DNA from 3 places in the Paenibacillus sp. FSL H7-0323 genome. Region 3 is predicted to be linked to each of the others. Evidence: riboswitches for the same ligand, from Rfam matches in the RefSeq annotation. Region 3 holds a riboswitch; each other region holds the start of a gene.
What was found. A riboswitch is a leader RNA that binds a small molecule or an ion and turns the genes downstream of it on or off. The one in region 3 is predicted to bind cyclic di-AMP.

Region 1 (7,544 bases), 560 kb from region 3:
CATATTGTTAACACTACCTGTCGTAGCTGCCGTTGTTACCGAAGTGAACAGCGAAGATTGCGGGATACCAAAACGTACCTCTTTACCTTCCATGCTGCCTTGCGAAGACTCGATCCCCAGCGCATTGATAGCTGGATTGCCTTTGGTTTCCGCATAATAATTCAATCCCAGCAGTAATACGAACAAGGTCATCATTGCTGTGAAAATCACCCAGCCCTGACGTTTGTTCTTAGCGAACAATCCGTACATATATGGCAAAGAGGCTGGCAGCATCCACATAGAGAGAATCTCCAGAACGTTCGTAAGTGGATTAGGGTTCTCAAAAGGATGTGCTGAATTGGCTCCGAAGAAGCCGCCACCATTCGTACCTAAGTGTTTAATTGATTCCAAAGAAGCGACTGGACCGATAGCGATTTGTTGCGTCTGCCCTTCAAGTGTAGTGACCTCAAGCGATGGCTTGAGCGTTTGTGGCACATGCAATCCTACCAGCACCAATGAAACTAGCAGAGCTAATGGAATGAATACACGAATATGTGCTTTTACGAAGTCCTCGAAAAAGTTCCCGACTGATTTCTGTCCTGTAATCCCTCTGACAAAAGCAACCGCAACAGAAAATCCGCTCGCTGCAGACGTGAACATCATCATCGTGATGACTGCCATTTGTGAAAAATACGATAGTCCCGTCTCCCCGCTATAATGCTGCAGGTTCGTATTGGTCATAAAGCTGATCACCGTATTGAATGAAAGCGTCTGTTCCATATCGGCAATTCCATTCGGGTTCAGCGGCAATCCCCGCTGTAATCTTAGAAAAATATAACTGAAAGCAACCAGTACGATATTAGTTAAAACAAAGCTGAGTGCATACTTCTTCCAGGACATTCCGTCCCGTTTTTTCAGGCCGATCAGCTTATAAATACCTTTCTCTGTGCCTGCAAACCAGCGATCCGTACGATTCGGTTCGTTAGAAAATACATGATATAAATACGTTCCCATCGGCTTGACCAGCAAGATGAGAATTACAATTACGACGACTATTTGCAAAATGCCCATGAATGCCCCTCCTTAAAATTTCTCAGGATGAATCAACGCGTAAACCAGATATATAAACAACAGTAGGGTAACAGCGATTACTAGAATCACAGCTTATCCCTCCCCGTATCCTCAACTACACCTGCGCACCAGCGCATAAAACCATAAAATAACCCGTAAATTACAGCTAACGAAGCCACCATATACAGATCCATCATATCTTCCGCACTCCTTCCATTATCCTTGATGAGGTGATCTATCGATTAGAAAATCAGCATCACCACTATGGGAATAGATTACATAGCTCGCACCAAGTCTTTTATAGACCAATCTAGGATTTATTGAACTTGTAATCACAAAAATCGGCTGTGTCGTCCAGGTACGGCACATCTGAATATAGCGGCAGCAAAGCGGAAAGCTGCTCTCAAACAGATATACCCTGCCTACCGGGAACGATGGGCGAAACCAAGTGTTCTGATGGCGGGTATCCACTAGAATAACCTGCTCAATCCCGAGCTCCTCAAGTAAAGCTTTCTCAGCCACATTGTTGGTTAATCCCGCCATCTTAATACCCCTGAACTTCAGAAGTTTAATGAAATGTTCTCCCGCCTTTGTAGGCGCACATACAAGCACATATTCATTCTGATCCGTCATCTTTTTTCTCCTCCTGCTCATTTACAACAAGGAGGCAACGAAAATCTCCGAAAGGATGTTGACCTATCGTCATTTTCGGGCACAACCTAAAGCTCGGTTGTGTCACGTCATTAGACGCTGCCTTACAAATACCGCTAATGATGAATTTAGCGACCTCTTAGGGGAGGCCTCCATAAATGCTTTGCTTCTAAGAGCACAGCAAAAAGCCACAAAGGATCTCCTCTGTGGCTCGCTAGCGGTCACATTGCACTCATCCTCTCTCCATACGCTTACGAGGTTAGCTGTCGGATTCGGGCGGTGAGAGTCGCCCTACCTGTATAGATGCGAGCTCACTCGCACCCTCTACAGGATTCACCCCATAATCGGCTTCCGACTCTCACATCGGCTGCCGATTGTTGGTTCCCCCGCTTTCCTTACCGGAAATTAAGCGGATCAAATATTCGATTGTCGTTGAAACAGGAGTAATCATACTCTTATGCACGAAGACTTGTAAAACCTGAATGATGCCAAAATAATGCAAATTAAAAACTATTTTCCCATTAGATAGCGCTTACTTGATATCTAATCTCTCTATATCTCTTGTTTACTCGAGTTTGGAGCGTTTAATCGCTATCTATAACCCATGTGATTTTATTCACCTTTTTAGAGCGAAAATACTGCAAATTCCCATTATAGGTAGAAACGCAAGAAGCTGAGGCTGAGCGAGAAAGAGGCGCGATAACACGCCATAAATACCTATTTACCTCGTTTTTCAGTCGTAGTCGGCAGGATATGGTTAAAATTGCTCTAAAAGAACATTTTCCGTTTTTTACAGAAAATCTTGAAAAGAGTATGATTCGGGTTGAATCTAATTCATGAAAAACAATCAACGCTGAGTTCCTGCATTCGCAGGGAACGGGGGAACCATCAGGCCACCTGGCCTACTTGGGGTGAATCCAAAGGAGACTGCATAAGTCTCAATAGGTAGGGCGACTCTCACCGTCCGAATCCGACAGCTAACCTCGTAAGCGTAAAGAGAGAGACCCTTGATCCGCCACGCTTTGGCCCAGGTATATCTGCCTGTAATCCAAAACCGCAGCAGAGGTCCTCCTCTTGCTGCGGTTTTTGCGTTACCTAAGCTTATTAGGTGATAGCACGCTGGATGGGGTGAATGTTTTGAAGCACTATTATTTAGGGATACATCAAGGGCTGCTTGAGCCGATAAGTCTAAATTACGTTTGTTTCGGGGCCTTGTGGTTCGAAGAACATAATCACAGGTACATTGTAGGCTATGCATTTGGCCAGAACCAGATCCAAGCCCTTCGCCAGTTCAGCACACCTTCTTCTTGTAAAGACTGTTTAGACTCTAAGATTGTATATGAGATATATAAAAAAATTCGAGAACAACAGCAGCAGCAGGATTGGTCATCACACCAAAAGCTCCCGTGGTTTACAGCCTTCAAGGAGCCTTGGAAAGATGTAAGCGCCGGTTGGTATGTCTTGAGATCCCGCAGCACCTTTCCCTTACATCTATCTGTTATACGAAAAGAGAAGTTCCGACTATGGCTAGAGCATACCGCAGTCTGTGAGAATAAAATGGAGATGCTCGCTTGTGTAGAAAAGGCTAGTGTCACTCATCATGTTGACTTAAAGCTTTTGGAAATCTAAGGAGGAACCCTACTATGGACCAGCGCAGACTATCCCGCATTGAAGTATTTGTATTGGATGAACCCGAGCCTATTCACTATGGAATGGAAGGGGCTGAAGGCTGCCGTTATGGTATTCTGAAGCTCACCTGTAGGGGAGGCTGCAGTTGGGGGGCTTGTCTGATCTCTGCCAACACCAAAAATTTCGATCTTATTAAATGGAGTTCTTTTTTACGGGCCATCTGTCATTGCCGTCTTGAAGAAGCGCTGGATAAGGTCCGCCGCGAAGGTTCAGATTGGGAGCAGGTTAAGCTTGAGCTAGTTCAGGGTGCTTTGCAGGATTTAAAGGCCAAGCTCCAGGGTAAATCCTTGGCAGGGCATATTCAGCAAGGGCGTCTGTACAGTGTTGCAGCAGGGGGGAGCAATTCCAGAAGTGAACGGCTCTACTACAAGCCTTCAAAAGCTTTATCCACTGCCTCCCAGCAGAAACACAGTTGCCCGGAACCAGACACCGCCGATCTCATCAATAAATCCATCTCTTACTTTTCTATATTATAGATTCAAGCAAATCTCTCAATCTGAAAGGATCGTGTTCACCATGCCTGACCCCTTACCTCCCGAGTCCACCTACAGTACTAAATTTGCAGAGTGTGTTCAAAAGTATACTAATGAAGTCTACGTACTTAGTTCCATGTTGTTAGAACAATCTAATGAGGCAGACAAGATTACTATCCGCACCTTCATAGAGCTTCATAAAATATATCGTCAGGATGATTTTGATCCTCAGTTATTCTCTATCCACGCTTACCGCACTTGTATTCACCAGTGTGCTGATTCTTTTGCCCGGCGCTCGCTTCTATCGGCTAAGGCATTACCTTGGGAGGAACAGCTTGTGAAGGTATTGTGGTACGGCTTAAAGCTGCCTCTTTCTCAAATAAGCATTATTCTGCAAAAAAGTGTTCCCGCACTGAAAACACAGCTTAGAGCTCTACGGGAGCAGATGACCACCCAAACGGATATACTAACGAGCGCAAATCTTTCTATAATTTAGTCTCTGACTAGAATTCAAACGATCTTTGAGCGCATGAAGCGACTAATGGACTCAGGAGCCTTTAATTGAAGCTTTTCCACAAATATGGCCGGCGTTCGGACTCCAGTAGAAATCCCGAGCGATGAACGTCTTGGATCGTCTTAAAGCAAGCCCTAATCATCTTCCACCAAGACAAGCCTTACGGACCCAGATGACGTTACTTGCACGTTTATCGCCTTTTGAGCATAGTATCGGACTCCAGTGCAACTATTTGGTTAAAAGAGCTACTAATTCACCCTTTTTCATGCCAATAGCGACTATAGTGTCCGATATCTTGCTAAATCTCGATGATTGCTGCATTTAAGTGCTGCTGGGTCCGTTAGCTATATCAGCTCGTATACAAAGAGATTGCCAACTCAAAAACGGGGATATCCCAGCAACCATAAACGGCTGTTAGGATACCCCCGAAAACTCAGTGCTTACTATTACGCTTTACTCTTACGCGCCTTACCGTACATCCACAATCCCGCCAACATCCCCACTATAGCAATACCAGTCAATAGGCCTTGAACGAAATCCATAAAAGTGGAGCCATCCGGAAGCATTCTACTAACCGTAGCCAGCGATACAGAACTCATTAAAAGCATAATGGTATATTGTTCGCTTGTAGACATCATTAGCACTCCTTAAAAGTTATATGAGGTCATCTTAGATCTTGTAAGCTTTCATTGCTTTTCTGATTTCTTTAATACTTGGGCGTTTGCCGTACATCAGTACGCCGGTACGATAGATCTTGGCTGCCAGCCATCCGAAGATGAAGGTAGTCACAAGCAGGATCAGCAGCGATACAATGACTTGCCAGATCGCCACCTCGCCGACACCAATTCGGAGCAGCATCGTCAATGGTGAGGTGAAAGGCACATAACTCGCTATCTTAACCACTAGAGTATCTGCATTGGAGATACTGAACAGTGGAACATAGAACGCTACGAAGCCTAACATCATGATTGGCATTACCGCCTGACCGAGATCCTCCGTACGGCTGACAATCGAACCTACAGCCGCATACATCAAGGCATAGAGGAAGTAACCTAATACGTACAAGACAAATCCATAGAGCAGCAAGTTAATATTGAGCTGGCCTAAATCGAGATCAAAATCAGCCAATACAGTCGCATTATGCGGGAGCGTCAAATTGACGACGATCGCTGCGACAAAGATCCCAATTTGCAATATTCCTACTAGGAAAACACCGATAACTTTACCGAACATTTGCGCTAAAGGTGAGGCACTTGTAATCAGAATCTCCATAATCCGCGAGCTTTTCTCAGAAGTTATCTCAGCAGCAATCATGTTGCCTGTCATCATAATGGACATAAAGAACAACATAAGCATGGCATATACGATAATGTAGTTAATGGCTGGAGTGTCCTCCTGAGAGCTTTCACTGCCACCGCCTGCGTTAAGCTGTTGTGTAGTAATCTGCACAGGCGTTGACATTGCAGCAATCTGTTCAGAGGTCAGCTTGTCGCCAACGATGAATTGTGTGTTTGCTTGCTGAAGTGCATTTTGGAGATAAACTTGCACATCTCCGTTTAGTTCCCCATCATTACTATGATAAGTAACGGGTGGAAGCCCTTCACCAGTAGGTTCCGCAAAAGTAACATAACCTTCTACGGTCTCTTCATCTAATGCTTTCTTTAACTCGGCATCCTCCGCAGAAGCATATTGTACTATCTTAGCCTGTGGCATGCCCTCTGGCGCAGTATAAGCCTTCAACAATTCTGCAACCTGATTTCCCTCTTCAGCAATCACAGCAATTTGAGTAACTTCACTTTTGGCCGAATCACCCTTAAACTGATCGATGATATAGGGAAGATTCATCCCTATGCTGAGCAATAATACTAGAATCAAAGTAGTAATCATAAATGATTTCGTTCTAACTTTATTTTTAAAGGTAAAGCCGATAATTGTCCCCATCTTATTCATTAGATTCACCCACCGCTCTGATAAAGATTTGGTTTAACGTAGGTTCCTTGATTTCAAAATGCTCCACTTCACCCTGTGCTATCGCCTGCTGTAAAATACGCTGTGCTGCACCGATCTCACTGATCGATAACAGATACCCACGCTCCAGCCGTTTAACTGCTGTAACACCTGCGATGGACTCCAAACCTTTTACCTCATTAGCTGTACGCAGCAATACTTCTTCCCGCGGGTAGCCATTCTTGATCGTGCGGATATCCCCTTGAACGACCGTATTGGATCGATCGAGAATCGTAATGTTACGGCATAGCTCTTCCACATGCTCCATCCGGTGCGTAGAGAAGAGGATACTTGTTCCCGAATCACGTAATTCTTTGACCGTATCTTTCAGCAGCTCCACGTTTACTGGATCCAGCCCGCTGAAAGCTTCATCTAGAATCAGAATCTGCGGCTTATGAACGACAGCGGCGATAAAGCCCATTTTTTGCTGATTTCCTTTGGAAAGCTCTTCTATTTTTTTATTGTAATAATCCGGAACCTCGAATCGATCCAGCCAATAGCGCAAGCTCTTATCTGCATCACTAGCTGACATCCCACGCAGGCGGGCCAAGTAAACGATTTGATCGCTGATCTTCACCTTAGGATATAGTCCACGTTCTTCGGGCAGATAACCCATAAGTTGCTGCAGTTCACTGTTGAAAGGTTTTCCATTATACAAAATCTTGCCCTCATCAGGGTAGATTAGGCCGAGCACCATACGCATCGTGGTTGTTTTCCCCGCGCCGTTCGCCCCCAGTAATCCGTAAATTTCCCCTTTACCTACGGTTAGGTTAATTCCGTTTACTGCGGTTTTTTCTCCATATTGCTTAACTACACTTTCCAGCTTTAAGGCTTCCATTTCTCTAGTCCCCTCTCTTGTGGTCAATTAGAATAGGACGATGACCCTGTGTCCATAAACTTAATATTTCGTCCAGTTCCAAACTGCGGCTCTTGATAACCTTTACGCCCAAGTCATGAATGCGTTTCTCGTTTTCAGAAAATTGTTCTATGATAAAAGAAGCTACACCCGGTGTATCCATGGTAAAGTGCAAGCCTCCTGGCAACTCAGCCGATAACTCCGCAAGCTCCTCTTCATCCGCAGCATTCACCCAAACCTCGGTCCAAGCACCGAACAGACTGTCTTTTTCAGCCATACCCAGCAGTTCTCCCCGATGCATAAG
Region 2 (7,544 bases), 4.4 Mb from region 3:
GGATATTCCTCTTGACTCCAGTGGCAGAAGAAGCAAAACAATCCACAGAGAATCTATTAAAGAGCCCTATCTGGAAGAGCCTTCCTGCCGTCAAGAACGGATATGTCTATACACAAGACATCATGAAGACTTCAAGTGATGCGACAACAAGAGAATGGCTGCTTGGCGAAATTCCACAGCTATTGAATATGAAATAACCTTCTGTGATGAAGAGTTTAACACAAGGCTGATAAAAAACTGCAAGAAGCATGTCAACAGCTGTTGATATGCTTCTTTTTTTTATATACAATGAATTCATTGATAATCATTCTCACCAAATGAACGGAGGCTGAACCCATGCTGCATACATCATCGTCCTGCCCCCCACTCCACTCTCTGCTATTTCAGCTAAACGAGGCCGAACTGATGATTCAAGCTGCCGATTCAAGCTCTATAACGCGTACAACCCAGGACTATACCCTTCTCATATTTACTGGAGGGAACGGACAATTGAACCTCGATGATCAAAGCGTGATACTAAGTACGGATAAATGTTATCTACTATCTCCTGGAATCTCCTATAGTACGGACAACCAGGAGCTGACGTTGTATTATTACCTCATCACCTTTACAGCAATTTATACAACCGAGCATCCTAAACGATATTCTGGAGAGCTGCTTTCCGGCAGACGGGAGTTAATTGTGCACCCGTTCACCAAGGTAATCCGACTAGTCGAAGACCTGCTCATGAACAGGAATAACACCGATGATGTACAACAATTCAAGCGACAATTAAAATTCCAAGAATTGCTGCTGCTACTTTTTGAGCATAATTACCCTTCCAAACACCTGCCAAGTCCTACGGAATCCGTAGAAAAGACCATAACATTCATTCAGGAGCATTATACAGAGAGTATCACCGTGAAGCAGTTAGCTGAACTGGCGGGAATATCAATCTGGCAATATACACCGATCTTTCAGCAGCTTACGGGTAAAAAGCCGCTTGAATACCTGACGGATCTGCGCATTAATCATTCCAAACGATTCCTGCAGGAATCGACTGAACCACTGCGGGAAATCGCCAGACTGGTCGGCTTCTCGGACGAATACTATTTCAGCCGCCGCTTTCGGCAAAAAACCGGAGTTACACCCGGACAATATGCACATCAGAAAGGTCGTAAGCTTACCGTCAAGGATTGGACGGGTCATGAGGTGGAGATTCCAGAGCGAGCGAAACGGATTGTCTATCATGGCGAAACACTTGGCGACCTTCTCGCGTTAGGCGTAAAGCCTATCGGTGGAGATGAAGCATTCGCCCGGAACAGCGTCTATAAACATCGGCTTAAGAAGCTCGCCAACGTCGGGTTTCCACTGGACCCGCAGTTGACCGCTTCCCTAAACCCAGATTTGATCATTTTGGCTAATAGTGATGAAAGAGCCTACAGAGCAGTTTCTGGTATCGCTCCGACACTCACCTTTGATTCATTTGCATCTCTCGACAACCGAATGCGGACATTAGGCAGTTGGCTAGGTAAACAGCGCGAAGCCGAAGCATGGCTGGAGTCATTCACAATCAAAAACGCTGCCATGTGGCAGCATCTTTACACGACAACCCTCCAAGTTGGAGAAACCGCCTCTGCTTTGGTCTATGATCATGGAGATCATCTGTATGCTATGGGAATGTCCGGATTCTCCACTGCGCTTTATGCCCCATGTGGTTTACAACCGACCGAAGAGATCCAGGCCATTTTGGACGAAGAGTTAGGGTTCGCCGAAGTTGATCCAACGCGACTGCCTGCCTACGCCGGAGATCATATCTTCATGCTCATTCCGGAACGCAAAGACTCGCGAGCTGCGATGGAACGATTACTAGACAGTTCACTTTGGAACAATCTCCCGGCAGTACGTCAGGGACATGTTTATCTGCTCGACGGAAGCAAATGGAACTCTAGTGATGCGTTAACCCGGGAGAAGCTGCTAACGCTGTTGCCTAAACTACTCGGCGGAAGTAGCGCTAGCAATTGAAAGTGAATCTAGGATTCTCTTTTGACTTTTCAAAACTTGATAGGGTATACTTTATCTACGCTTAATTTCCAACTTTTACAGTTGAAAAGCGGGGGAACCAGTTAATTGGGGCGAATCATTGAGCATTAGAATGTAGGGTACCATCTTACCCGAGTCCGTCAGCTAACCTCGTCAGCAGTGGATGGGTCTGCTTTTCATGTTATTTACATAACCAGAGACCCTTGCTAAGGGTCTCTTTTTGTGCTTTTTTGGACCCTGCTGGCAGTAGATTGGCCTTTGACACTAAGGCTCCCTCATTTCTCACACTACGAGACAAAGGAGAGATGTACGTGCAAAAGGTAAAGTACTTCACGGATATTAACAAAATAGCTATGTTGTCTGAGCTGGAAAAAGAGAATCTGAAAGAAATTACGGACAAGTTTGTTTTTCGTGTAAATGACTACTATCTGTCTTTGATTAACTGGGATGATCCAGATGATCCCATCCGTAAGCTGGTTATTCCTAACGAAGGTGAACTGCTGGAGTATGGGTGCTGGGACGCCTCCGATGAGGACACGAATTATGTGGTACCTGGTTGTCAGCACAAGTATAGAACAACTGCACTACTGATTGTATCCGAGGTCTGCGGGGCTTATTGCCGCTACTGTTTCCGTAAGCGTCTGTTCCGAAATGACGTGAAAGAGGCGATGGCTGATGTCTCTCCGGGCTTGGAGTATATCGCAAATAATCCGGAGATTAACAACGTACTTCTTACGGGCGGGGACAGTTTAATTCTCTCCACACCGAAGCTAAGATCCATTATTGAAAATCTAAGAAGCATTGAGCATGTTAAGATCATTAGACTGGGTTCCAAAATTCCCGTATTTAATCCGATGCGGATCTCTGAAGACGAAGAACTGCTGGAGCTGATTCGTACTTACTCTACCGAAGACAAACGAATCTATGTTATGGCGCACATCAATCATCCTCGTGAAATCACACCTGAAGCCAAAAAAGCATTTAAAGCTCTCCACAACGCAGGGGCAATTGTCGTAAATCAGACCCCCATCCTCAAAGGCATCAACGATGATCCCGTTATTTTAGGGGAACTACTGGACCGGCTTTCATGGGCTGGCGTTACACCCTACTACTTCTTTGTGAACCGGCCCGTAGCCGGAAACCGAGATTTCGTATTACCGCTCGAGCAAGTCTATCAAATTGTAGAAGAAGCCAAAGCCAGAACCTCAGGACTTGGCAAAAGAGTACGCTTATCCATGAGCCACACCTCAGGAAAAATAGAAATTCTCGCCATTGATAACGGAAAAGCCTATCTCAAATACCATCAATCCAGAGATCAGGAATACGGAAAATTTATGATTCTAGATTGTCCAAAGGACGCCGAATGGTTCGATGACCTGCCTGGGAATGAGCAATATTGGACCCCACCTGTGAAAAAAAACGATGCTATTATTTCTGTTAATGATTTATCAGGCGAGCCTGCGGATTTAATCTGTAAATAGATTTAATCGACTCTGTCATAGGATATTTCTTCATCGCCAACAACAAAACTCCTCCCGCCCAAAATTAGCCCGAAAAAATCTATGATATAATCACGCTGTAACACGAAATGGACTAATGGGTGGGAATGCACACATGAAATTGGAACGATTGATTTCTATGATCTACAAGCTATTGAACCACGAAGTTTTATCTGCCTCCAAGCTGGCTGAAGAGTTTCAGGTTTCCCAGCGAACAATCTATAGGGATATCGATGTGATTTGTGCCGCTGGCATCCCGGTCGTATCGTATCAGGGTACTAAAGGTGGATATGGCATCATGGACGGATATAAAATGGATAAAAGCCTGCTCCGTTCGTATGATGTCACTTCTCTGATTACTGTACTTAACAGTCTTTCTTCCGTGTTTGAAGATGAGCATACGCAAGGAACCATTGAACGGCTGCAAACGATTGGAACGGAGCCACAGACCTCTAGTCTCGCGGTGGATCTTGAAACCCGGCGTACGGATCCTGACGCACTTCCTCTTTTACGTGCGGCTATATCGGAACGAAATGTTGTCCGTTTTGATTACATCAGTGTAAAAAATGAACGTACAACCCGTGAAATGGAACCAGTAAAGCTTCATTTTAAATATAGCAACTGGTACATCTATGGTTATTGCCGGACACGGCAGGACTATCGGGAGTTCCGACTTTCCCGGATGCTGAATTTGTTCCTGACGCAGGATACCTTTCATTCGCAACATGAGGTACCCAAAGAGGCCGGCTGTTCAAACAGGGCAGATCAGGTGGAGGAAATAGTGATCCGGGTAGGCCCTGAGGCTTTGGCAGAAGCTTTGGATCAGTTTCATCAAGTCGACAAGGAATTTCATTCCGATAAAAGCATGACGATGCGAATTCCTGTGTATAAGCCATTGGAAGCACGTTGGCTTTGGTCCATTCTGCTGAGTTTTGGCAGCGGCGCCGAAGTCCTCGAACCCCCTGCATTGCGAGGTATTTTAAAAGAGCAGCTTCAAAACACACTCAAACTTTATGAAGAAGTATGACAGTCTGATGTCATACTTCTTCTTTTATATTAACTACAGTAACAAAAACAAATCCATGACCATTCAAAAGGAGAATGTACGAATGACAAATTATCCAGTAGAAATGTTTAAATACCACACATGGGCAAACCAAACTATCCTGGGGAGAATCAAGGAACTCCCGCCTTCTGTGCTAAGTCAAGAAGTGAACAGCTCATTTCCCACCATCGCTCATGCCCTTAGCCATATCTATGCGGTTGATACGATGTGGAATCTTGTATTAACAGGCACTGCCATGCCAGAGGCTTTTCAACAAAGTATCCCGCTAAATTTGAGCATTCTAGATTCTGTGGATGAATACGTAAATATCTTTGCCCAGCTATCAGAACAATACAAAGCATGGTTACACAACCAATCCGATTTGGAGCAAACCATTCTGCTTGACAATCCATTCGCCGGAATCCGCCAAACACGCCTATCAGAAATTGTGTTGCAAGTCGCCAATCACGGGACTTATCATAGAGGCAATGTATCTACTATGTTACGGCAGTTAGGCCATGCTTCCACCATGAATGACTATGCTCTTTTTTGGTATCAGGTACCTGCGGAAGCTATTTAATCTCGGATGGGCAAGACGCTCCACTCCATACCTAGAAAGGAAATTGTATTTTAATTATGGAGATTGAAAATCTAATTACAGTGAAAACGAGAGAAGATTTAAGAGTTTGGCTGCAGGAGAATTGTAAGACTGAACAATCTTGTTGGGTACTCGTTAGTATGACGCCAAACTCAGAAACGTTGCTATATTTGGACGTAGTTGAGGAATGTTTGTGTTTTGGATGGATCGATGGAGTGAAAAAGAAAATTTCGGAAACGGAGCTGGCGCAAAGACTCTCTCCCCGAAGCAACAAAAGCTCTTGGACTGAATTGAATAAAGAACGGGGCCGCCGCCTCGAAAAGCTGGGGTTAATGAGTGCTGAAGGAAAACGGGTACTTCCTGATATGAACCCTGATTCTTTTATAGTAGATAAGATTATAGAGCAACGGCTAAAAGAGGACAGGCAAGTATATGAGAATTTCACGGCCTTTCCAGCCCTTTATAAGAGAGTTCGGATCGACACGATCCAAAGCAATAAACATCAGCCAGATTTATTTAAGAGTAAATTAGACAAATTCATAGCAAACACTAAAGAAAATAAAATGTACGGGCAATGGCATGATAATGGACGTCTGCTAGATTATTAAGCTGCGCTAGATGCATGATCTCCTGCTGAGGCTTTCGGACTCCAATGACGCTATTTACTAATTTATCGCCTTTTCAGCAACTCATCGGACTCCAGCGCAGCTATTCCTTAGAAATGGGCTCTTATACGGTGATTTTTCCGCCATTAGGAGCTATGCGGTCCGATAATACTCCAAATGGCGGATTTTCCTGCATTAAGGTCCGCTGAGTCCGATACCGCCAAGTATGATCATTCGCTCTACTTCTGAGTCCAATACGCCGAAGAATGATCATTCGCTGGCTCTACTGTTACTGTTACTGTTACTGTTACTGTTACTGTTACTGTTACTGTTACTGTTACTGCTACTGTTACTGTTACTGTTACTGTTACTGTTACTGTTACTGCTACTGTTACTGTTACTGTTACTGCTACTGTTACTGCTACTGTTACTGCTACTGCTACTGCTACTGCTACTGCTACTGATACTGCTACTGATACTGCTACTGCTACTGCTACTGCTACTGATACTGCTACTGCTACTGCTACCATGATCTCCTGCTGAGGCTTTCGGACTCCAATGACGCTATTTACTAATTTATCACCTTTTCAGCAACTCATCGGACTCCAGTGCAGCTATTCCTTAGAAACAGGCTCTTATACGGTGATTTTTCCGCCATTAGGAGCTATGCGGTCCGATAATACTCCAAATGGCGGATTTTCCTGCATTTAAGGTGTGCTGAGTCCGATACCGCCGAAGTATGATCATTCGCTGGCTCTACTGCTACTGCTACTGATATTGATACTGCTGCTACTGACACCATGATCTCCTGCTGAGGATTCCGGACTCCAATGATGCTATTTACTAATTAATCGCCTTTTCAGCAACTCATCGGACTCCAATGCAGCTATTCCTTAGAAATGGGCTCTTATACGGTGATTTTTCCGCCAATAGGAGCTATGCGGTCCGATAATACTCCAAATGGCGGATTTTCCTGCTTATAAGGTCTGCTGAGTCCGATACCGCTGAAGCATAGTCATTCGCTGGACTCCTGAGTCCGATACCGCCGAAGCATAGTCTTTCGCTGGGTCTACCGCTACTACTACTACTACTACTACTCCTACTGCTACTACTGCTACTGCTACTGCTACTGCTACTGCTACTGCTACTGCTACTGCTACTGCTACTGCTACAGCTACCATGATCTCCTGCTGAGGCTTTCGGACTCCAATGACGCTATTTACTAATTTATCGCCTTTTCAGCAACTCATCGGACTCCAGCGCAGCTATTTCTTAGAATCAGGCTCTTATACGGTGATTTTTCCGCCATTAGGAGCTATGCGGTCCGATAATACTCCAATTGGCGGATTTTCCTGCTTATAAAGTCTGCTGAGTCCGATACGCCGAAGAATGATCATTCGCTGGACTCCTGAGTCCGACACGCCGAAGAATAATCATTCGCTGGTCTGCTGAGTCCGATACCGCCGAAGCATAGTCTTTCGCTGTCTGTTGCTACCGTATCCTAATCATCTGCGGATCAAACACCATTGACTCATGATCATCTGTTAATCCTACAGTTCTACGTAAGTATAATTCATCAGTTAATCCCAAAGTGCTATGTACGCGCGAATGGGATTGGTTCAGACGTTCAGGCAAAGTTTAGAGTTGAGAGCAGAGGTTTGGTTTAAGTTCAAAAAAAGAGAGGTGCCCCAGCCATTTTCATGGCTTTTGGGCACCTCTTTTTATTGGATTACAGCCCTTCAGCCAGAATCCGTTTCAGGAACATCCCCGTGTAG
Region 3 (7,544 bases):
CGCCTGGAAAGCTAAATTTTTCTCGTCCAGGGGAATATAACCAGCCTGACTTGATATTATAATAGTATCCCTTGGCAGCTCAGACAGCTCTAAGCGGTCTGCTAAATCTACCATGGTCATAATCATTTCCACCTCATGAAAACCGTCAGCACGTTTGTGCAGCACATCCAGCATCAAATTAATTTTAGCTGGTGCCTTTTCATACATTTTCAAGGCGTTCACCCACCTTCAGCTTTTCCCGTAAAAACAACTTAACATATTATATGAGAAACTTCTAATGAAGTCCAATAATAAAAGGGTGTCGCCATTTAGACGCACCCTTTTTCAGTAATATTCACTTTATAGCCTAAAATTTAAGATTTCCGCGCAGCCTGTTCAGCAAGCTGTATCGCTTTTTTCACCATGTTGCCAGCGTCTTGAGTTGTAATTCCACCCCAGCCCTCACGTTCCACGGTTTCATAAAAACCCAGCTCCTTGGCTAACTCTGTCTTCAGTTCCTCCGACATCATGCCTCGTTTTCTGCGGCTCATTACGGAATTCCTCCCTTATGAAAATAAATGATTAACCCGTTGCCCAATTAGTATGCTTGCTTAGCACACGGATCATGCACCAAATATTTGTCCCAAAAAACGCAAACAAAAAACAGCCTCCAAGGGAGACTGTTCGTGAAACATTAAGCTTTAATATACATAATCCGCATCTGCCCATCGTCTTCACAAACTGTGATTTCCACAGATTCAGTAAGTATATCGGCATAGCTATAGGAGACTCGCTTAAAAGTTTGCTGCTCCTGATCCAGTTTGACAATAAATACAGAAGGGTACGTTTCTTCCAGGACACCTGTGCGTTCAACGGTTTTACGACGACCTCCGTTTGCACGCAATGTGATCTTATGACCGACGTGAGCTTCAAGACTGCGTTTGATTTCCAACAGCGCGTTATTAGCCATTACCTGACGACCACCTCTTTTCTTGTCCATTATACAACTTTTTCAGGACAATGTCAAAGCAAATAAATAATTAATTATAGTTGATGCATATTTCGTTGTCAACGGAATTTTTTTGCGAGAAATCAGCGCCGGACTAATATCCTTGTTATCTGTAATATAGGCATTACAAAGAAAAAAAGAAAGGGTTAAGCTCAGCGCTCACCCTTTCTTTCGGATATTCTATTCAGCCCATTCAAATTACCTATATTCCTGACACCATAGACCTATCTCTGCCGCTTAAATGGCTGATGGTGTCACTTTTAGCGCCGACAGATTCTGCAGTCGCGGCATTCCGATGCGGAAGCTGCCACGGGTCTCAACACCACCAATACCCTGATTACCGCTGATGGTATTATTCAGAACATCGCTAAGATTTACAGTATCCCTGATGGAAGTAAAGGATGATTTTGCTGCTACATACACGGGATCCAGAGCATGGATCAAAATTCGACCAGGTGAACTGGCAAAATTAGCTCCAGCTCCAAGTAAGGCCTCGAAATGAGATTGACAAGCACCGGCAACAATAGTCAACGCATCAAAATTCCGCTCATACTCCCTAGCTACCCTAATAGCAGCTATAAAGTTTTGCGAATTTTTATAGCTATTCAGACTATACAGATCGTAAGTATGCTGTTGCTTCAGTACCCCATCATGACCAGTGATCACTACAATATCTGGGCGTACACGGGGCAACAGCCGGTATAACGTATCAGCCATTGCAGATTCATGAACATGATGCCCTTCAGCGGGAATCCGCAGCTGCTCGTATAAGCTAAGGCTCTTATTCAAATATGCCGGATCGCCATCCAGATGCAGTACTTTACCTGGCACTTCAAAATAAGGAGCTTCCTTGGACGGTGGAGCCCATGTCCCCTCTGTTAGGGTTCCCCCGCTCCGCTGACTTTGCTCCTGACGGTCCTTCCGCAGCTGTGTCAGTGATTCCTTCGCTTTGATCTGTGCTTGCTGTCCCCGTTCCGTTATTCGGGTAGGAGGCACTTGAACCAGGTCATCCAGAGGAGAATCCGCCAACAGGCGGAAATCTGTGCCTTTAATGACGGCTCTATCCTGCACAATATTATCTACACGAAATGTTAAATCACCGCCATAAGATTTGCGAACGACCAAGTCTCCTAAATTCATTACAACCACCACCTCTACCCCATCGTATGGGCAAAGGCCTCAGTTGGTTCATAACTCAACATATTTTTAAAATATAAGAATGTATAATGCTCCACCAGAATAACATCCTTATATTTCTACGAGAAACGGTTGTCGTCCTTAAGACAACAACCGTTTCCTATTGCTTATTCAATTCCAGCGGCTAGCAAAACACCGCTTAAGCGGGCGTATTCTTCAAGACTGAGTGTTTCTCCGCGACGGGTCGGTTCAATACCCGCTTCTGCGAGTAAAGCCTCCAGCTGCTCACGTCCTTGTTCAGGGAAGTAACGAGCCTTCAGATTGTTAGCAATCGTCTTGCGGCGCTGTGTGAAAGAAGCGTGAACCACTTCAAAGAAATGCTTCTCACTCTCCACCTTTACCGGAGGATGCTCTCTAACCTTCAGTCGGATAACAGCAGACTCCACATTAGGTTGAGGGATGAATACCGTACGTGGCACGATACAGACGAGCTCAGGCTCGCTGTAGTACTGCACGGCAATGCTAAGACTTCCGTATTCCTTTCCACCTGGAGATGCAGCCATACGCTCCGCAACCTCCTTCTGAATCATTACAACGATGTTATCAAGGGGAAGCTTCTCTTCGAGCAGCTTCATCAGAATCGGAGTAGTCACATAATAAGGCAGGTTAGCAACCACACTGACCTTGTTCACAGTGGTGAAATCTTCCTTGAACATTTCCTGCAAGTTCACATTGAGGACATCATCGTTACGAACCTTAACATGGGGATAGGGGGAAAGTACGTCTTTTAATATTGGAATCAGTCTACGGTCAATCTCTACGGCAGTTACAGCACCCGCTGTTAGTGCCAGACGCTCCGTCAGCGCTCCAATTCCCGGCCCGATCTCCAGCGCCCCAGAATCGCTATCTAGTCCAGCAGCGTCTACAATCTTGTCCAAAATATTTTGATCAATCAAAAAATTCTGTCCCAGGCTTTTCTTGAACTTGAATCCATAACGTTGAATAATCTCTTTGGTCCGTTTTGGAGTCGAAATTTCCTCTCTACCACTCATGAAGTAATGCCTCCCTGATCAATTTGGGCGAGAGCCCCGGCAAATTCCTCCCGCGTAATCCCAAACATCGCCAGCCGCTTGTACAGCTGTTTGCCGTTACAATATCCGATTCCAAGCAAATTACCAAGTGCCATACGTCTTTCAGCAGCCCGAGGGTGTACAAGCATTCCAGCGGCCATAAGATCATCAATACCAATCAAAGCAGGTGCTCCTTCAAAAGAGGTATGTACATTACGCAGCGCATGACGAATCGCCTCTGGTGATGCATTCTCTACACCGATATCCCCTTTTCGAGTTGCGTCCTTCTCTGGAATAAAAGCATGCTTGCAGCCCGGCACCTTCGCTGAAACGATTTTACGAATTCGCTCCCCAGCATGGTCCGGGTCCGTAAGAATAATAACCCCTCTACGTTCCATAGCAAGCGCGATCTTAGCAATTACAGTCCGGTTTACAGCAGAGCCGCCTGTCTCAATGGTATCCGCTTCTACAGCACGCTTAATGGCTACGGTATCGCTTTTGCCTTCAACGACGATTAATTCCTTAATCATATTTCTTGACTCCTTCCAAAAAAAGCAAAAAGAAGAGGATTCGCTCCTCTTCTTTTGGTTAAAGAATGTATAAGTGATGAGCGGTTGCTCTGCGATCAACGAAATGATCATCCAGCGTTCCTTAACGGTTATCATCACTATAGCTTATCAAAGGATTTTTTGCAAAAGCTTCAATTCTAGTTAAGCTCTGGTTTCACAGGTCCAATCACATAAACGGTACGTGATTTACGGCCGAAATTACGAGCATGGCTCAGGGAATCATAATAGACATCCACTTTATTGCCTTTAATGGCACCGCCAGTATCCTCTGCACGGCGGAATCCAAGCCCATCGATATAAACCCACCAGCCAATAGGAATTACATTCGGATCTACTGCAATTGTACGACCTTCCGTTACGCGTGTTCCGGAGGCAGTTTTAGTACCTATCCCTGGCTCTTCTGACGAATAAGCTGTCATGGAGACGTTCTTAATCATCTTCTTGTACTCAAAGTCTACGCCAGCCTTGCTTGTGACGTTCTTAGTCTTAGCGCTAACTTTAGTCGTTTTGGAGGTAGTGCTTGATTTGGAAGTTGTTGTAGCTTTAGCAACTACAGTAGGCTTAGGAAGTGCTTTAGTACCAACGGCAATGATCTTATCTTTTGTTACCGTTTGTACTTCCTTGCCGATCATGCGCATAGAGGCCAGTTCTCCGTCTTGATAGATCTTTTCAATATGCTGAACCATGACGCCTGGTTTGCCTGCCTGTGCCACTCTAACTGTTCCCACAGTAAGGGAGGGATCTGCTGTCTTAATAACACGGAAAGGTAAGTTAGTTGTTCGCTGTACCGTTTGCTTGTTGATACGAACGATCTTAATCTCCATGTCAGCAGAGATGGTGGTGTCTAACGAAGGAAAAATCTTATCATAGCCTTCTAGGTTGATACCCAGTTTGTCAATCGCTTGACCGATAGTGTCTTCGGTCGTATATAACGTTTTTGTTGCTCCGTCCGCAGTAAGGCTAAATTTCTGCGCACGATTGATAACGACACGGTCACCGTCTTTTATTTCATCACTCAGACCTAAAGATAATTCATCATGCGGCTGCAGCGAAATTTGCTCTTTCTCCAACACATCACCAAGAAGTGCTTCTCGCGTTTCAAGTATCTGTGTTTGCCCGTCTATTACTAAAACTAATTGTTTATTACTTTGACCGTGTACGTACAGCAGAATTAACAGCGCGATTGCGATTGAAATCACACCTGCAAGTAAAAGTACGCGAGTATTTACTTGCTCCCACCGTAATGCGAAAGACCTGCTGGATGACTGCGAATCATGGGATACCTCTGGTTGGAATAAGCCCATTCTCTCCATCCTCCTTACATAGCCTCGTCGTCAATTTGTATATCATGAGGACTGAATTTCTTTGACGAAACTATTTGAGATTGTCACAGGATACGCACGTATTAACTTAGCGTCTCCTGCTCATGGATCGCCTGCTCGGCACAGCTACTCCTACACCTGTTATATAACAGTATGCGGGCAACATTCAGTTTATTCAAAAATAAAGAAGCCTAAAAAGAGTTCTCTTGAGGACTCTTTCGTGGCTTCTCCGATGTCAGAATACGCGGGAATGTTTGTGCACGAGGTTGCCTCTCTTACTTGCGCTTACGGGGTTAGCTGTCGGGTTCGGACGAAAGAGAGACGCCCTATTTCAGGTCACCCGCTCACGGCGGTTGCCCTTAAATTCACCCCAAAGACCACGTGAAGAAATCAAATATTGTTCTGCGGCAATTCCTAGTCGTATTCAAGATACAGGCATGCGGCAGTTCAATATTGGTTCCCCCGTTCTCCATACGGAGACTCAGCGAGACGATCCATGAATCAATGGCTGTCACAATAACAACAGCTCACATCACTGAAAAGATGATATCCTGTTTTGATGCATGTTGTAAAGGACGATTCAACCACGTTTACGCAAATATATGGTTAAAATATTGTAATAATCAGCCGTTTTTATATTAAAAAAGTTTAATATATCGGCCATTCTCTATTTTTCACCCGTTTTACTCCAGTTTTCAGACAATCCCAAATCGTTCCAGTGCGTTTGCATACGTAATTTTAGCCAATTCTTCCCATGTTAACCCTTTAATTTCAGCCGCAGCCTCTGCTACTAACTTCACATGAGCACTCTCATTTCGCTTGCCTCGGAAGGGGTGTGGAGTCAAATATGGAGCGTCTGTTTCGATCAATAATCGGTCCAATGGCGTCTGTGCAAGCACCTCTTTAGGCACTCTGGCATTTTTGAACGTGATCGGTCCTCCAAATGACAAATGAAATCCTAGATCTAGACACATTTTTGCGGTTTCCCAGCTGCCTGAGAAAGAATGCATTACGCCACCAATTTCATTTGCTTTTTCCTCCCGTAAAATCCGTACGACATCTTCATGGGCATCACGGTCATGTATACAGATTGGCATTTTTAGTTCACGGGCTAGTCCAATTTGTTTGCGGAAGACCTCCTGCTGCACATCCTTGGGAGAGGTATCCCAATAATAATCCAACCCAATCTCTCCGATGGCCACCACTTTCTCATGGCTGCAAAGAGAGGCGATCCAATCGAGGTCCCCCTCTTTCATATCAATCGCATCCTGTGGATGCCAGCCCACCGCTGCATAAATATAATCATAAGATTCAGCCAGCTTCATCGTTGAAGGGATCGTTTCCCGATTAAATCCAATATTGATCATCTTGCTAACTCCGGCCTCTACTGCACGAGCTATAACTTCCTCGCGATCCTCGTCGAATTGAGGCGCATCTAAATGTGTATGTGTGTCGAACAGATACATTTTAAAGCTCACTCCTTGTTGTTTTTATCAATAGTTCCATAAATATTTGTATTATTTTGCAAAAATCTCTGCTACAGAAAAGGGCAACCGTGTAAGGGCTTTTTTCAGCTTATCCTGTGGGAAATATAGGTGATATCTGCCACGATGAATTCCGCTTATTGAGCGCACAATATCCGATACCTCTGAAATTTCCCGCAATTGCTCATTGCGATCAAGCAGTAAAATTTGATTATTGTCGAAGGCTGCTCCTGGACGGAACACATCATAAGGCAAATCTGTCGGATAATCAATCTCTAAGTCATATTCTGGGTTAAGTCCCGCTCCCGCAAAACTGCTGCGGATTTCCGTAATCATATCTGTATCCAAATTCTCGATCTCTACATATTTATACAGTTTACGATGAATAAAACGGGTACACAAGTCGCTTAATAACTCATCTTCTTCAAGTGTCCATTGCATAAAAGCAGTCTGTACCAGTGCCTCATCAAGCATTAAATATTGTTTCACTGTTACTTCTCCTCGAAAGAGATCTTCCAGCGGAGCGATCATAAAGCGAAATTTGTACTCCTCTTGGAACAATTCTTTAGCTCTACGGAAGATTTGACGCAAAATAATTTCAGAGCTGCGCGTCACCGGATGAAAATATACCTGCCAGTACATTTGATAACGCGACATTAAATAATCTTCAATGGCATGCATACCTGATTCTTTTACTACAATCCGCCCATTATAAGGACGAAGCATTCTCAAAATCCGATCAATATCGATGGTTCCATAGTTTACACCTGTATAGTACGCATCACGCAGCAAATAATCCATACGATCAGCATCCAGCGGACTGGAAACCAAATTGACAACAATTTCATGCTCATATGTCTTAGAGATAACTGAGGCTACTTTACGAGGAAAATCTTCCTCCACATCACGCAATATTTCGGTGATCTCCGTGTCCTCCAAAATAATTCGGCAGGTCCAATCCTCATGGTTCATTT

Region 1: another riboswitch for cyclic di-AMP. It lies ahead of MHH89_RS24730 (hypothetical protein); the one in region 3 lies ahead of MHH89_RS22235 (ubiquitin-like domain-containing protein).
Region 2: another riboswitch for cyclic di-AMP. It lies ahead of MHH89_RS02390 (KamA family radical SAM protein); the one in region 3 lies ahead of MHH89_RS22235 (ubiquitin-like domain-containing protein).

The regions. Positions count from the first base shown of each region.
Region 1 is NZ_JBBODB010000001.1:5,484,912-5,492,455, reverse strand. It holds gene kdpA (potassium-transporting ATPase subunit KdpA) at 1-1,050, opposite strand, end outside; gene kdpF (K(+)-transporting ATPase subunit F) at 1,063-1,140, opposite strand; gene MHH89_RS24730 (hypothetical protein) at 1,267-1,683, opposite strand; cyclic di-AMP (ydaO/yuaA leader) riboswitch at 1,934-2,123, opposite strand; cyclic di-AMP (ydaO/yuaA leader) riboswitch at 2,543-2,707, shown strand; gene MHH89_RS24725 (hypothetical protein) at 2,776-3,330, shown strand; gene MHH89_RS24720 (hypothetical protein) at 3,345-3,866, shown strand; gene MHH89_RS24715 (hypothetical protein) at 3,907-4,359, shown strand; gene MHH89_RS24710 (hypothetical protein) at 4,824-5,015, opposite strand; gene MHH89_RS24705 (ABC transporter permease) at 5,047-6,327, opposite strand; gene MHH89_RS24700 (ABC transporter ATP-binding protein) at 6,320-7,222, opposite strand; gene MHH89_RS24695 (ATP-binding cassette domain-containing protein) at 7,227-7,544, opposite strand, start outside.
Region 2 is NZ_JBBODB010000001.1:504,584-512,127, reverse strand. It holds gene MHH89_RS02400 (ABC transporter substrate-binding protein) at 1-197, shown strand, start outside; gene MHH89_RS02395 (AraC family transcriptional regulator) at 337-2,004, shown strand; cyclic di-AMP (ydaO/yuaA leader) riboswitch at 2,053-2,196, shown strand; gene MHH89_RS02390 (KamA family radical SAM protein) at 2,328-3,503, shown strand; gene MHH89_RS02385 (helix-turn-helix transcriptional regulator) at 3,637-4,548, shown strand; gene MHH89_RS02380 (DinB family protein) at 4,631-5,146, shown strand; gene MHH89_RS02375 (YdeI/OmpD-associated family protein) at 5,203-5,772, shown strand; gene MHH89_RS02370 (hypothetical protein) at 6,009-6,299, opposite strand; gene MHH89_RS02365 (hypothetical protein) at 6,747-6,950, opposite strand; gene uvrA (excinuclease ABC subunit UvrA) at 7,499-7,544, opposite strand, start outside.
Region 3 is NZ_JBBODB010000001.1:4,922,513-4,930,056, reverse strand. It holds gene ispE (4-(cytidine 5'-diphospho)-2-C-methyl-D-erythritol kinase) at 1-213, opposite strand, end outside; gene MHH89_RS22260 (small, acid-soluble spore protein, alpha/beta type) at 354-530, opposite strand; gene veg (biofilm formation stimulator Veg) at 674-949, opposite strand; gene yabG (sporulation peptidase YabG) at 1,226-2,128, opposite strand; gene rsmA (16S rRNA (adenine(1518)-N(6)/adenine(1519)-N(6))-dimethyltransferase RsmA) at 2,293-3,177, opposite strand; gene rnmV (ribonuclease M5) at 3,174-3,725, opposite strand; gene MHH89_RS22235 (ubiquitin-like domain-containing protein) at 3,902-5,068, opposite strand; cyclic di-AMP (ydaO/yuaA leader) riboswitch at 5,354-5,583, opposite strand; gene MHH89_RS22230 (TatD family hydrolase) at 5,782-6,552, opposite strand; gene MHH89_RS22225 (HD domain-containing protein) at 6,604-7,544, opposite strand, start outside.